Regions from separate parts of the Dermacoccus barathri genome, predicted to be linked through region 3. Evidence: riboswitches for the same ligand, from Rfam matches in the RefSeq annotation. Region 3 holds a riboswitch; each other region holds the start of a gene.
The links. A riboswitch is a leader RNA that binds a small molecule or an ion and turns the genes downstream of it on or off. The one in region 3 is predicted to bind S-adenosylmethionine.
Positions count from the first base shown of each region.

Region 1 (3,745 bases), 270 kb from region 3:
AGAGCCTTCGTCTGACCGACGATCGGCATGAAGTTCATGTCGCCACCCCAGCGGGGCACGATGTGCTGATGCAGGTGCGCAGCCACGCCGGCGCCCGCGACATCGCCCTGGTTCATGCCGAGGTTGAAACCGGCCGGGTTCGACGCCGCCTTCAGAGCGCGAATGCCCTGCTTCGTCAGCTTCGTGAACTCCTCGGTCTCGGCGTCCGTGAGGTCGATGTAGTGCGGCACGTGACGGTAGGGGCACACGAGCAGGTGGCCCGGGTTGTACGGGAAGAGGTTCATCACGACGAAGCAGTGCTCACCGCGGTGCACGATGAGGCCCTCGGCGTCGTCCTTGCCCGGCGCCGCGCAGAACGGACAGCCGTCGCCGGCGTCCCTCGAGGGGCGGTCGGCCTCGATGTAGGCCATGCGATGAGGCGTCCACAGTCGGCCGAAACCGTCGGGCTCCCCCGCGAAGTCGTGCTCGGACTCGGCGTGCTCGGGAGTGAAGTCCTCGTTCTGCGTGACCATGCGCCCCATCCTAGGGAAACCCGCGCGCCGGGTCAGACCGGAGCGATCTCGGCGAGTTTCTCCACGAGCCGCTCGTCGCTCGCAGCGCCCGCGTGGGCCAGGCCGCCCACGCGCTCTGCCACTTTCTGTGCGACGTCTGCGGCATCACCTTCGCCCACGACGGCGACGGCGCTCGCGAGTCCGCCGAGGCCGCTTGCGGCGTCCTCGAGGTCGAGCCAGTCGTCGTCGGTGAGTTCCGCTGTCACACCCGCCCACACGACGCCCGCGGCCATGACGCCACGTTCGGCCAGCGATCCGACGCTCTCGCGCGGCAGCGAGCCGTCCTCACCGAGGTAGAGCACGACGGCGTTCGCCGCCGGCTTCGACGGGCAGGCGATGCAGCGCTCGCGCTGGTCGAGGGCCCAGATGATGTCGCTCATCGCTGCTCCTTCGTGGCCGCGAACGGTGCGTCGCGGTGCATGTGTCGCTCCTCCGGGGCACCGAATCCGAGACGCTCGTACAACGGGCGCGCCTTCGGACGCGTGTTGAGCAGCATCCGCTCGACGCCGCGCGCGTCCGCCCAGGCGTCGACGGTGCGGAGCATGCGTTCGCCGAGTCCCGCGCCACGTTCGTCGGGCACGACGAAGACGAACGCGACGTACAACCACGGCTTGGCGCCGCGCGCGAGCGTCGGCATCCGGTGGACGAGGGCGCACTGCACGATGCCGACGACGGTGCCGTCGGAACGGGTGGCGATCCACGTGGGTACCTCGTCGAAGGCCGAGAGGAAGTCGTCCGCGTACTCGGTCACGAAACCGGCCCGCTTCGGGTGCCCCTCCTCGAGGTCCGAGCGCAACCGAAGCGCTGCACAGGCGAAGGCGTCGTCACGCCTGGCCCGGGCGATGGTGATCGTCATGGCGCCAGTCAACCACGGCTTGACCCTTCGGCAAACGCCCCGCGCCGCACGGCAAACCACGATGTGAGACACGAGTCCCGCCCCTCGATACCGCCCGGGATATCCTCGGACCAGGTCACGAGCGCCAGCGTCAAACCCCGGTTTGCTGGCCGGCAACCCTCCCACCGCGGCGGGGTGCTCCGGGTGACGACCTGGCCCGGCGTCGGATACGCCCGGGCAAGCGCGGAAGCAGAGCTTCCGGCGCACCCCGCGTGCGAGGTTCGCGCACGGGTAGCGACCTTTCGAGGAGTTGTCATGAGCGCTCAGGACTGGGCTTTCGAGACCAAGCAGATCCACGCCGGCCAGGTGCCGGACGGGGACACCGGATCGCGCGCGCTGCCGATCTACCAGACGACCTCGTTCGTCTTCGACTCCGCCGAGACGGCGGCCAACCGCTTCGGCCTGTCCGACCTCGGCCCCATCTACACCCGGATCGGCAACCCGACGTCGCAGGCCGTCGAGGAGCGCATCGCGGCGCTCGAGGGTGGCGTCGGCGCCCTGCTGCTGGCCTCCGGCCAGGCCGCGACGACGTTCGCCATCCTCAACGTCGCGCAGGCAGGCGACCACGTCGTCGCGTCGGCCGCTCTCTACGGCGGTACGTACAACCTGCTCAAGTACACTCTCAAGCGTCTCGGTGTGGAGACCACCTTCGTCGAGGACATCGGTGACCTCGACGCGTGGAAGAGCGCCATCCGCCCGAACACCAAGCTGCTGTTCGGCGAGACGCTGAGCAACCCCGACCAGAAGGTCCTCGACGTCGCGGGTGTTGCCGGTGTCGCCCACGACGCCGGCCTGCCACTGTTCGTCGACAACACCGTCGCGACGCCGTACCTGCTGCGCCCGATCGAGCACGGCGCGGACGTCGTCATCCACTCGGCGACGAAGTACCTCGGCGGCCACGGCACGTCGATCGCCGGCGTGCTCGTGGACGCCGGAACGTTCGACTACGCCAAGGAGCCGGAGAAGTTCCCGCAGTTCAACGAGCCGAGCGAGAGCTACCACGGTCTCGTTTTCGCCCGCGATCTCGGCGTCGGTTCGGCGCTCGGCGCGAACCTCGCGTTCATCCTCAAGGCACGCGTCGAACTGCTGCGCGACCTCGGCTCCGCCGTGTCGCCGTTCAACGCGTTCCTCATCGCCCAGGGCCTCGAGACGCTGTCGCTGCGCGTCGAGCGTCACGTGGAGAACGCGAAGAAGGTTGTCGCCTACCTGAGCGAGCACGCGCAGGTCGAAAAGGTCTTCTACGCCTCGAAGGACGACAGCCCGTACAAGGAGCTGGCCGACCGCTACCTGCCCACCGGTTCCGGTGCAGTGTTCTCCTTCGAGATCGCCGGCGGCATCGACGCGGGCAAGGCGTTCGTCGACGCCCTCGAGCTGCACTCGCACGTGGCCAACATCGGTGACGTCCGCTCGCTCGCCATCCACCCGGCGACGACGACGCACAGCCAGGGCAGTGACGACGACCGCCGCGGCGCCGGCGTCACGCCCGGCCTCGTGCGCCTGTCGGTCGGCATCGAGAACGCGAACGACATCATCGCCGACCTCGACAAGGGCTTCGCAGCCGCGAAGGCTGCCTCCGCCTGATCGCCCGCACCGCGGAGACTACGACGAAGCCACCACCCCAAATCGGGGCGGCGGCTTCGTCGTATGTGGATCAGGCCTCGGCAGGTGCCTCGGCCGCCGTGGGCGACGTGTTGTTGCGCGAGGCGATGTACGCGGCGATCTCGGCCACGGCCTCGTCGACCGGCACGCCGTTCTTCTGCGAGCCGTCGCGGTAACGGAAGCTCACGGCTCCGTTGTCGCGGTCCTCCTCGCCGGCGATGAGGATGAACGGCGCTTTCGACTTCGAGGCGTTGCGGATCTTCTTCGGGAAGCGGTCGTCGCTCGTGTCGATCTCGACGCGTACGCCGGCCCGACGCAGCTTCTCGCCCACCTCGCCGAGGTAGTCGTAGTACTCCTCCGCGACCGGAACCCCGAGCACCTGAACCGGTGCGAGCCACGCCGGGAACTGCCCCGCGTAGTGCTCGACGAGCACACCAAGGAAGCGCTCGATCGAACCGAACTTCGCCGAGTGGATCATGACCGGCTGCTGACGCGTGCCGTCCTGAGTCTGGAACTCGAGGCCGAAGCGCTCGGGCATGTTGAAGTCGTACTGGATCGTCGACATCTGCCACGTACGGCCGATGGCGTCACGTGCCTGCACGGAGATCTTCGGGCCGTAGAAGGCTGCGCCGCCCGGGTCGGGCACGAGCTCGAGGCCCGAGGCGTTCGCGACGTCGGCGAGCACCTGCGTCGCGACCTC
Region 1 is NZ_JADCTK010000004.1:57,352-61,096, forward strand. Features, by position in the region: gene IM689_RS08370 (HIT family protein) at 1-512, opposite strand, end outside; gene IM689_RS08375 (hypothetical protein) at 545-931, opposite strand; gene IM689_RS08380 (GNAT family N-acetyltransferase) at 928-1,407, opposite strand; SAM riboswitch class IV at 1,521-1,636, shown strand; gene IM689_RS08385 (bifunctional o-acetylhomoserine/o-acetylserine sulfhydrylase) at 1,702-3,027, shown strand; gene thrS (threonine--tRNA ligase) at 3,098-3,745, opposite strand, start outside.
Region 1: it holds a riboswitch for S-adenosylmethionine, as region 3 does, so the genes downstream of both, IM689_RS08385 (bifunctional o-acetylhomoserine/o-acetylserine sulfhydrylase) here and IM689_RS09535 (aminotransferase class V-fold PLP-dependent enzyme) in region 3, are expected to answer to the same signal.

Region 2 (3,745 bases), on a different contig from region 3:
GCCTCGGATGCCAACGCTTTCCGAGGACGTCGCGCTCGACACGCACGCGCAGACGATGGTCGAGATCCGCGCGAGGCTACTGCGCCCCATCCCACTCGAAGTGCCGCCGCTCGTCGACTGAAGTGCACCCCGGCGACACCCGCTCGGAATCCTCTCGGACGCGCCTGCGTTGAACACAGCGACCCCAGTGAAAGGAACGCCCCATGTGGTTCACCCGTCAGGATTCCGCCCCGGTCGACGTCGCTGCCGTGCACGACGTTCTCGGCACGCCACTGCTCGGCGGGTGGCCGGACAAGACCGAGACGCTGTACGTCGCGATGGGATGTTTCTGGGGTGCGGAGCGCATCTTCTGGCAGATCCCGGGGGTCGTCTCGACGGCCGTCGGCTACATGGGTGGCGACCGTGAGAACCCCTCATACGAGGACGTCTGCACGGGCACGACGGGCCACACCGAGGCCGTCCAGATCGCGTACGACCCGGAGAAGGTCTCCCCGGCCCAGCTGCTCAAGGCGTTCTGGGAGAACCATGACCCGACGACGGCCAACCGTCAGGGCAATGACATCGGCACGCAGTACCGCTCTGCGGTCTACTGGACGACGCCCGAGCAGGAGACCGCTACGCGTCGCACCGCAGAAGCGTTCCAGGGTGCGCTGACCGACGCGGGCCGCGGCGCCATCACGACGGAGATGAAGCCCGCCGACGAAGCCGGAAAGTTCTGGCCGGCCGAGGGCTACCACCAGCAGTACCTCGCGAAAAATCCAGGCGGGTACTGCAATCACGGCTACAAGGGCGTGACGTGCCCGGTCGGCGTGGCCGACCTCCCCGCGCAGACCGACGTGCTTCCGCCGAGCAAATAAGCGCGAGCTCGGGGGTACCTCGACCCCGTGGAGTCCACGCTCCGCCCCTAGTGACTCCAGCCCACGGGGAGAGCACGGCGTCAGCGCATCTCTCCACTGGGCAGACTTTCCTGCCGTTGGGTCGAGGCGGCGACTACCCAACCGCAGGAAACTCGGTCCAGCGGTGACGCAGAGTGGCCCAGATCACTTGATTTGACGGGCTTCTCGCGGCGTCTCTAATGTAATGCCGGTCAAGAGATCCGATGCAAAGCCCTGGCTGGTCGGACGGCAACCCTCACGAACGTGGCGGGGTGCTCCAGGTGATGACCCGGCCGCGTCAACCGCGCGGCAAGCACGTTCCGCACCCGGAACACATCCCTTTCGAGGGCTTCGTACCGGTGCGCCCGATCCCGGGAGATCACATGCAGCACACGCATCGCCCCACCCAGGCCCCCACCGCGCGACCGCACACGCACGACGCCGCGTTCGCGCGCCCCAAGCACTGACCGCACCCATCGTCGGGCGGTCGCCGGCACCGCCCACCCCACCGGCGCAACCCACGCGCCTTTGAGGAAGGCACCACCATGTCCGAAAACGAAAAGTCGACGCCCACCACCAGCACCGACACCCCCGCCATCCCGGCCCTTCCGGAGAAGCCGAAGAGCAACGGCGGCAAGTACGCGGCGTTCGGCGCAGGCGCCCTCGTCGTCGCCCTCGCTGCAGGCTTCGGCATCAAGGCCTTCACGGGTAGCGACGACGAGAAGCTGACGAAGATCACCGTCGGTACCACCGAAGCGTCCGACCCGTACTGGAACGAACTCATCAAGGTCGGCAAGGAGAAGTACGGCCTCGAGATCGAGCCGGTCAACTTCACCGACTACACGCAGGCCAATCCGGCCCTCTCCCAGGGCCAGGTCGACCTCAACCAGTTCCAGCACCTTCAGTTCCTCGCCGACTACAACGCCGCGAAGAACGACACCCTGACGCCGGTGGGCTCCACGTACATCGTGCCGCTGTCGCTCTACTCGAAGAAGCACTCGAAGATCAACGAGTTCGCGAAGGGTGGCAAGGTCGCCATCCCGAACGACGCGACGAACCAGGCACGCGCTCTCCTGCTCCTGCAGAGCGCCGGCCTGCTGACGCTCAAGGGCGGCGGCAACTCCCTCTCGACACCCGCCGACATCGACGCAGGCAAGTCGAAGGTCAAGGTCGCCCCGGTGGAAGCCGCACAGACGGCGGCCGCCCTGCCGTCCGTCGAAGGTGCGGTCGTCAACAACAACTTCGCCGCCGACGCGAACCTCGACCCCAGCAAGGCGCTGTTCAAGGACGACCCGAAGGCCAAGTCCTCCGAGCCGTACATCAACGTCATCGCCGCTCGGAAGAAGGACGCCGACAACCCGGCGTACGCCAAGTTCGTGCAGGCCTACCACGAGAAGTCGGTGCAGGACCTCATCGCGAAGCGCACCAAGGGAACCCAGTTCGAGGTGAAGCGCTCCGTCACGGACGTGCGCGGAATCCTCGCCCGTCTCGAGTCGCAGATCAAGGCCGCCAAGTGACCCCTACTCCCCCGAACGACACCACACCCGCAGTCCGTCTGCGTGGCGTGAGCAAGACCTTCGTGCGCGGCTCGAAGGAGGTCAGCGCCCTCCAGGATGTCGACCTAGACGTCGCCACTGGTCGCGTGCTCGCCGTCATCGGCTTCTCGGGCGCCGGCAAGAGCACCCTGGTGCGCCTCATCAATGCGCTCGAGACACCGACGACGGGCACCGTCGAGGTGGACGGCATCGACCTCACGAGCCTCAACGCGAAAAAGATCCGCGCCCTGCGCGCTCGGATCGGCATGGTCTTCCAGCAGTTCAACCTCATCCGGTCCCGCACGGTGTACGCCAATGTGGCCTACCCGCTCGAGGTCGCGGGGTGGGACAAGGCGAAGATCGAGGCACGCATCACCGAGCTCCTTCACTTCGTCGGCCTCACGGAGAAGGCGTGGGCCTACCCCGACGAACTCTCCGGCGGGCAGAAGCAGCGCGTCGGCATCGCCCGCGCTCTCGCGACCAACCCGGAGATCCTGCTCGCCGACGAGTCGACGTCGGCGCTCGACCCCGACACGACGAAGGACGTTCTCGCCCTGCTGCGCCGCGTCAACGACGAACTCGGCGTGACGATCGTCGTCATCACGCACGAGATGGACGTCGTGCGTGAACTGGCCGACGACGTCGTGGTCCTCGAACACGGCCGCCTCGTCGAATCCGGGCCGACCGAGCAGGTGCTCGGCTCCCCCGCCTCGCCCGCCACGCGGCGTCTCGTCGACGCAACGCTGCGCAACGTGCCGGACGCCCGTGAGATCGATCTGCTGCGCCGGCGCGTGAGCGGTCGCCTCGTCACCGCGACCGTCCACGACTCCGCCGGCTTCGGGCGGGTGCTCGCCTCCACCGGTGCGCGCAATGTCGAACCGGAGATCGTCCACGGCGGGCTGACGCCCCTCAAGGAAGCGAACCTCACGACGTTGACCCTGGCCCTGCGCGGTGACGACGACACCGTCACGCAGATGCTGACCGACCTCGCCCAGGTGGCCACCGTCCACGAACTCGAGGAGGCCACGGCATGAAGGTCATCACTGCGGACACGGACTGGAGCGCACTGCGCCCCGTGCTGTGGGAGTCGGTCGGGCAGACCCTCCTCATGGTCAGCGCCACCATCGTCCTCGGCGGTCTGTTCGGGCTCGTGCTCGGCGTGCTGCTCAACACGACGCGCCGCGGCGGCATCATGGCCAACCCGACGGTTCACACGATCCTCAACGTGCTCGTCAACATCATCCGGCCGATCCCGTTCATCATCTTCGCGGCCGCGCTCGGTCCGCTGACGCTGAAGGTCACCGGCTCGACGATCGGTACCGCGTCGATGATCTT
Region 2 is NZ_JADCTK010000002.1:5,993-9,737, reverse strand. Features, by position in the region: gene IM689_RS03115 (acyl-CoA thioesterase) at 1-121, shown strand, start outside; gene msrA (peptide-methionine (S)-S-oxide reductase MsrA) at 204-857, shown strand; SAM riboswitch class IV at 1,086-1,197, shown strand; gene IM689_RS03105 (MetQ/NlpA family ABC transporter substrate-binding protein) at 1,421-2,392, shown strand; gene IM689_RS03100 (methionine ABC transporter ATP-binding protein) at 2,389-3,444, shown strand; gene IM689_RS03095 (methionine ABC transporter permease) at 3,441-3,745, shown strand, end outside.
Region 2: it holds a riboswitch for S-adenosylmethionine, as region 3 does, so the genes downstream of both, IM689_RS03105 (MetQ/NlpA family ABC transporter substrate-binding protein) here and IM689_RS09535 (aminotransferase class V-fold PLP-dependent enzyme) in region 3, are expected to answer to the same signal.

Region 3 (3,745 bases):
ACGTAGCCACCCTCGACGTCCTTACCGACACCCATGACCATCGGGTGGTGATTGTTGCGGGCCGCCTGGCTGCGCAGCACGTCACCGAGGCTGACAAGTTCCTTGTCGGCGTTCGGGATCTCGATACCGATGGCCTTCTTGCCCGGGATGGGCGACAGGATGCGCACGTCGGCGCTGGCCACGGCGTAGGCGATGTTCTTGCTCAGACCCGTGACGCGGTCGACCTTGACGCCGGGGCCGAGCTCGACCTCGTAACGCGTGACCGTCGGGCCGCGGGTGAAACCGGAGACGACGGCGTCGATGCCGAACTGGTCGAGCACCTCGGTGAGCGCGTCGACGACGCGATCGTTCGCGGCCGAACGCTCCTTGGGCGGCGTGCCCTCCTCGAGGAGGGTCGACTCGGGCAGCGTGTACGTGATGTCGCCGGCGAGGGCGAGCTGCTCGACGCGCTGTGGGAGCTGTTCCGTCGGCTGAGCCTCGACCTGACGTTGAGGCACCTCGGCGGCCGGGCGCTGCGCCGTCTCCTGGCGGGCTGCGGCGGCCTTGGGCGATTCGCCGGGACGCTGCTTGGAGCCGCCGGCCGTCTCGACGGCGGCGGTGTCGGCCTCGTCTGTGTTGGCCGGACGGGACGTGGTCGCACGCGAGCCGCGGGCCCGAGCCAGGGCTGCGGCGCCCGCCGAAGTGGCGCGCTCGCCCTCGTCGGCGGCGGAGCCGTCCGCCGGGTCGCCGTCTTCGATCGTGTCGATGTCGTAGATCTGCTGCTCGCCGCGCTGGCGACCGAGGGTCTTGCGCGAGCCACGCCCGCGACCGCGCGGACCGCGGCCGACGACCTCTGCTGCCTGCTCGTACGGCTCGTCGCCGTGGTGGACGTCGGCGGCGCGGCGGGGTGCTCCGCCGCGCGCACGGTTGCCGATGTCGGCGCCGTGCAGGTCGTCGGCGACAGCGTCGCTTTGGGCGTAATCGCGCTCCTCGGTCGGAGCGTGACCGCCGAAGATCGTGGCCTCAACCTCACGCAGACGCTGAGGGATGCGGTTGACCGGCGTGCGCGTCAGCACGAGGAAACCGAAGAACGACACGAGGCCGAGGATGACACCGGCGCCCCAGAGCGTCAGGCCTGCGGCTAGCGGGCCACCGGAGATGACGCCGAGCACTCCGCCGGCGTCACGCACGGCGTCGACGTCACCCGCGGCCGGGCGTCCGCCGACGAGGTGAGCGATACCGGTGGAGCCGAGGGCGAGGATGCCGAGACCGATCGACATGCGGTGGGTGGGCTGGTGGCCGCGCGGGTGGCGGAACATGTGCAGACCCATGCCGATGAACACGACAGGCAGGACGTAGGCGATGACGCCGAACGTTCCCGCGGCGACGGCGTGGACGATGTCACCGAACATGCCGGGCAGGTTCCACCACTCGCGCGCCGCGACAACGATGCCGAGGGCGAGGAGGAAGAAGCCGATGCCGTCGCGACGGTGCTCCGGCTCGAGTTCGGCAGCGCTGGCGCCGACACGACGCACGGTGCCGCCGGCGACGTGGGAAACCCCCATCCAGGCGCCACGAGCAGCACGGCTGGAGGCCGACGGGCCCTGCTGAGCCGAGCTCGAACCGCGCCCCTTGCCGGGCGCGCTCTTGGAGGGCGCCTGCTTGCGGGGCGCGTTCTTCGCCGGGGTGGTGCGGGCGCGCGAGGAGGTGGTGCTCCGACTGTTCGGGGCACTCTTCTTCGCTACGAGAACGCTGTCGTTCGGGGGTGTTTTCCGTGTCGCCACCCGGCCAGATTACGGGAGAAGGGGCGCAGTTCTTCGGCCCCACGCCGGGGACCTCGCGACGATCTGGCGGCCCCGAGGGGCGGCGTGAACGGCGAGTCGCATCTCACCATCCGGGCGACCTCGGGCACATTCGTGGACGGTTCGAGGAGTCGCGTGTCACGGTGTTGCTCGGTCACGAGTTCCAGCGCACAGCCCCGGCTTGCTGGGCGGCAACCCTCCACCGCGGTGGGGTGCTCCGGGTGACGACCTGGCTGCGTGCGACCGCACGCAGCAAGTGCGGGTTCGCGACGCTTCTCGTCGGGCGGACCCCTGACGAAGGAGTCTCCTCATGAGTTCTGTGCTTTCGACGCTCGCTGCGACCCGTCAGCCGAAGTCGTTGCCCGCTTCCCTTTCTGCTGTTCGGGCGAGCGCCCGCGCCACCCCTGCAACCGTCTCTGACGGCGTCGGTGTGCCGACCTTGCACCACACGGTTGTCGAGTTCGCGAACCTCGATCACGGTGCCACCGCTCCTGCCCTCGTGGGCGTTGCCGAGGCTGCGGAGCGCATCCTGCGCACCTACGGCTCGGTTCATCGCGGGGCGGGGTACGCCTCGCGTCTGACGACCGGCTGGTTCGAGGAGGCGCGTTCGGAGGTGGCGCACTTCGTCGGTCTCGGCGAGGACAGCCACGTCGTCTTCACGCGCAACACCACGGATGCGCTGGCTCTGCTCGCCCACGTCCTGCCCGACAACGCTCAGGTCTTCGTCTTCGAATCCGTGCACCACGCGGCGCTCCTCCCCTGGCCCGCCGAGCGCACGACGCGACTGTCGGTGCCATCCTCCCCCGAGGCTGCGATCGCCACCGTCGACGGCGCGCTCTCCCGCTTCCGCGCGACATCGGATGCTCCCGCGCTCGTCGTCATCACGGGTGCGTGCAACGTGACCGGGGAGATCTGGCCGATCGGTGAACTGGCCGCCGTCGCGCGCTCCCACGGGGCACGTTCGGTCGTCGATGCGGCGCAGCTGGCTCCGCACCGCGTCATCGACATCGCCGCGTGGGGTGTCGACTACGTCGCGTTCTCGGGTCACAAGATGTATGCGCCGTACGGAGCCGGCGTTCTCGCGGGTCGCGCCGACTGGCTGGATGCGGCCGATCCGTACCTCCCGGCCGGCGGTGCGAGCAAGCGGGTGACAACGGACGACGTCGAGTGGTCCGAAGGCCCGGCACGGCACGAGGGCGGCACGCCGAATGCTGTCGGCGCGATCGCTCTCGCGGCAGCGGCGGCGAAGCTGCGCGCTCACAGTCACGCGATCGAGAACCACGAGCACCGTGTTCACGGCATCATCCGGGACGGGTTGAGCGCGCTGCCGGGTGTGAAGATTCTTCACGTGCTCGGCTCCGACGACGAGCCTGTCGACGGTGTCGGCGTCACGACGTTCACGGTCGACGGGTGCGACCCGACGCTCGTGGCTCAGGTACTCGCGGACGAGCACGGCATTGCGGTGCGCGACGGCCGCTTCTGTGCGCATCTGCTGTGTGACGAGCGGCTCGGCAAGGGCGCGACGGCGGTGCGCGCCTCCATCGGCCTCGCGACGACGGTGGAGCATGCGCACCGTCTCGTCGCGGCGGTTCGTTCGCTCGTGGAGCGCGGCCCGGCGTTCGAGTACGTGCACACGCCGGGCATCGGCTGGGCACCGGTGGGTGACGAGCGGGATCTGAGCGAGCCCCGCCCCTGGTGACGGACGGCTCGGGCCGCCGGTTCTGGGGACCGGCGGCCCGAGTCATTCGCAATGGCCTTGCCCGGAGGGTGCCCGGAAGGAGTGCCGAGAAGGGCACCAACACGCCCGGTTGCCCGGGCCCGCGTCCGACCGTCAAGTGACTACCCAGACGCCGCCATGGCTTGGCGGGCGGAAATTGCGCCGACCACGGGCTGGTGACAGCCATACGAAAGCTGCCCACCCCGAGAAGTGGACGGCCGTGTGTCGCACCGAGACAGGCCCGCCA
Region 3 is NZ_JADCTK010000004.1:327,726-331,470, forward strand. Features, by position in the region: gene IM689_RS09530 (FtsK/SpoIIIE family DNA translocase) at 1-1,544, opposite strand, end outside; SAM riboswitch class IV at 1,934-2,046, shown strand; gene IM689_RS09535 (aminotransferase class V-fold PLP-dependent enzyme) at 2,092-3,480, shown strand.

Region 4 (3,745 bases), on a different contig from region 3:
CAGATCGAGTTGACGTGCTCGCCGCGGACGAACGCAACCATCGTCCAACCGATGGCGGCGATGACGGCCGCGACGGCGATGACGATCTTCTGACGTCCCGTGATCTGGCGGGGTAGGTCGACCGCGACCGGGGGCGTGTTCCCGTCGCGCTCGGGGGTTTTGGTGCTCGACGCGGGCACGGAGACCTCCCTTTTCGTGTGAGTGTGAGCAGGGCCACGTTATGCGGTGTCGGGTAGGTCACAGGGCTTTGACAACGCACGCGCAGGTCACGCCTTCATCACGAATGTGGACGAACGTCACGCAGTGGGGCCGGTGGGGCGCGGTCCGTCGCCGAACCAGTAGCGACGGCTGTCTTCGCGGACGTCCTCGAGCCGGCCCCCGCAGGACTCGATGACGGCGCGCGAGGCGCCGTTCGTCTGCGCGCAGCAGACGAGCACGGGGGCGATGTCGAGCGCGGCGGCTTCGGCGAGCCCGAGCTTCAGAGCCTCCTTCGCGATGCCGCGTCCGCGAGCGGCTGGCCGCACGGAGTAGCCGATGTGGCCGCCGAGTTCGTAGAGGAACTCGTTGAGCGCGTGACGCAGGGCGAGGTGACCGACGAGGGCGCCGTCGTCGACGATCCAGAAGTAGGAGCAGTGGACGAGGCCAGTGTGCGGCGGCCACATCGTGTTGCCTTGGCGGGCGCAGTCTTCGACGTAGGCGGCAAAGCCGTCGGAGGTGATGTCGACGTCGGTGCCCGCGAAGAAGCCCGAGCCGTCCATGCCGCCCGCGCACACCCAGTGGTCGCCGCGCGAGTCGGTGGTGGCGTCGCGGAACTCGCGCAGCATGGCCGACCAGTCGTCGTAGCGCGCGGCGTCGGGGGCGATGAGTTCGATCATGTCGGTCATCTCATCACCCCCGACCGTGGGGCGTCGATCAGTTTTCGGTGCGCTTAGTGGGCGCGCAGGCCGTCGACGCCGCGGGGCTCGTCGCCGCGCACGGTGACGCGGTGCATGACGCGGGTGTTCGTGTAGTCGCGGTTGGCGTAGTGGGAGGTGGCGCGGTTGTCCCAGATGCCGACGTCGCCGGGCGCCCAGCGGTGACGGATCGTGTGCTCGGGCTGCGTGAGGTGGGCGTAGAGGGCGTCGAGGATGGCACGCGATTCGGCTTCGGAGACGCCGCTGACGTGGGAGGTGAAGCCGGGGTTGACGAAGAGGCCGCGGCGGCCGGTCTCGGGGTGGACGCGGACGACGGGGTGCTCGACGGCGGGCAGTTCGGTGACGATCTCGCCCTCCCACTCGTGGCCGCCGTTCTTCTTGAGGAAGGCACCCCACTCGCGGTTGCCGTCGTGGACGGCGAGCAGCTGGTCGGCGAGCGCCTTGAGGGGTGCGGAGAGGGAGTCGTAGGCGGCCTGGCTGTCGGCCCAGGACGTGTCGCCGCCGTAGGGCGGGAGCGTCACGGCGCGGAGGATGCTGATGGACGGCGGCCGCTTCATGAAGGTGACGTCGGTGTGCCAGACGTCGGAGAAGGAGAACTCGGGGTCGCTCGAGTCGATGTTGTAGATCTCGCTGCGCTCGTGGTTGCCGGCGACGGGGTGGCCGGGCGTCAGGTCGCCGAGGAGGTTGCCGAGGCGTACCTGGGCGTCGTCGTCGAAGCCGTGCTGATCGCGGAAGAAGAGCACCTTGTGGGCGAGCAGGGCGCGGCGGATGTCGAAGGCCGCGATCTCGTCGATGGACGCCAGGTCGATGCCGTGGATGACGGCGCCCAGGGCCGGGCCGAGGCGCTCGATGCGCAGTCCGGGCGTCGTGGCGGGAGCGTGGGTAGCGAGAAGTGTCATGACAACCTCTTTGTTCGTTGCGCTTGCGCAGACGCCGGGCGGCGACGCGCCAGGTCGTTACTCGGGGCACCCCACCGCAGCGGAGGGTTGCCGTCCGGCCAGCCGAGACTTGTCGCCGGAACTCGTGACCCGCCCATAACGTAAGCGCATCCTTTGTGGAACGAACAGTTATTGGTTGGCGAGTGTCCGCATCGCGGGACTCCGCAGCGGGGACACATCCGCTCCCCTCCCTGTTCCGATTAGCTGAGCGGCTGGTGTATTTCAGGGTCGCGGCGTGACCGAAACGGATAATTTCGGACATGACAACTCACAATGTCCCGTCACCGCTCCTGGTCGAAGGCGCCATCCTGGCGCCCGTGGACGTCGAGGACGCAACCAAACGAGTGTGGGCGTACTGCACGCACCCGCTCAGCGGATGGACGATCTACGACCTCGCGGCGATTACAGCTCGCAATGAAGGGCACTTCGAAGAGGTACGCACCTGGGACTTGCTGTTGTCGGCGTTGATGAATGCACGCCCTAGTGTCGGTGCGGTCACGGCATTCACGGTTGAGCGGCGGACCGAGATCGCGGCACGTGTCGCCTTGGTACCGGATTCTAAGGACCTGACCGAGTTCTCCGATGCCGAACTGGACGCGCTCACGGAGCTGAGCGCCTTCGGATTCCACGGGGCGCGCACTCCCACCATTACGAAACTTGCCGCCCTATATCGGCCACATGCCGCAACGATCCTCGATAGCTACCTCGCGACGGCGTTCGGTGTCGGCCAATACGGGTTCTCCTACGGGGCTACGCAACGCGCCGAGACACGGCGGCGGAGGAACATCCACCACGCGCTCCCCGGCCTGCGATCGACACTTCGTGATCGCGCCGGTTGGATGGGGGCCCTGCGTGATGCCACGCACGAGATCCCCGGTATCTCGCAGACATCAGACGTCCGCCTACTCGACATCGTCCTGTGGACTACACAGGACGATCTGCGTGAGTCACGAAAGTCGGAGGCTGCCAGCGACAAAGAACGGGCGCGATGGGTGACGAGGGAGCCTGGCCCCGCAATCCCACTCGACGCCGTACGCCCGGTAGCGGTGCCTGGCACGTGACTCATCGCAACCTCCGGTGAGCGGCCAGGTACACAGCAGCTGCATCGCGCTAGGCGATGTTTCCTTGGAAACGCGGCACCCGTGCCGCGGTCCCCGCTCAACATCGACGGTGGGGTTAGGCGTTCCAGTGCGAGCCGAGCGGGTAGCCGCCGTTGTCGCCGTTCTCCGTCGTCTTCGTCGCGAGCACCTGGTGCAGGTGCAGCCAGCCCTCCTCGAACGCCAGGCGCGAACCGGCCATGTAGATGCCCCACACGCGCGCCGTCGGCAGGCCGGCCTCGCCGACGCAGAACTCCCAGTTCGCCTCGAGGTTGCGGCACCACGCGGCCAGCGTGTGCGCGTACGACAGGCGCAGGTTCTCGTCGTGCTGCACCTCGAACCCGGCGTCGTGGCACTCCGCGATGAGGCGCCCCGGCGAGGCCAGTTCACCGTCGGGGAACACGTAGCGGTCCGTGAACGGCTCCGGGCGCGCCGACGCCGTGTCGTCACGACGCGTGATGCAGTGGTTGAGCAGGCGCCCGCCGTCACGCAGCTTCGAGTGCAGGAACGTGAAGTAGTCGTGGTAGTTCTTCACGCCGATGTGCTCCGTCAGGCCGATCGAGCTCACCTTGTCGAAGCCCGTCTCCGTCACGTCGCGGTAGTCGCTGTGGCGAATCTCGACGAGGTGCTCCAGGCCCGCCTCGCGCACAGCACGCTGACCCCACTCCGCCTGCTCGCGGCTCAGCGTCACACCGAGCACACTCACGCCACGCTCGCGCGCGGCGTGGATCGCCATGCCGCCCCAGCCGCAGCCGACGTCGAGCAACCGATCGCCCGGCTGGAGGTCGAGCTTGTC
Region 4 is NZ_JADCTK010000001.1:543,364-547,108, forward strand. Features, by position in the region: gene IM689_RS02600 (carbon starvation CstA family protein) at 1-179, opposite strand, end outside; gene IM689_RS02605 (GNAT family N-acetyltransferase) at 297-884, opposite strand; gene IM689_RS02610 (TauD/TfdA dioxygenase family protein) at 929-1,813, opposite strand; SAM riboswitch class IV at 1,828-1,943, opposite strand; gene IM689_RS02615 (DUF6308 family protein) at 2,113-2,913, shown strand; gene IM689_RS02620 (SAM-dependent methyltransferase) at 3,029-3,745, opposite strand, start outside.
Region 4: it holds a riboswitch for S-adenosylmethionine, as region 3 does, so the genes downstream of both, IM689_RS02610 (TauD/TfdA dioxygenase family protein) here and IM689_RS09535 (aminotransferase class V-fold PLP-dependent enzyme) in region 3, are expected to answer to the same signal.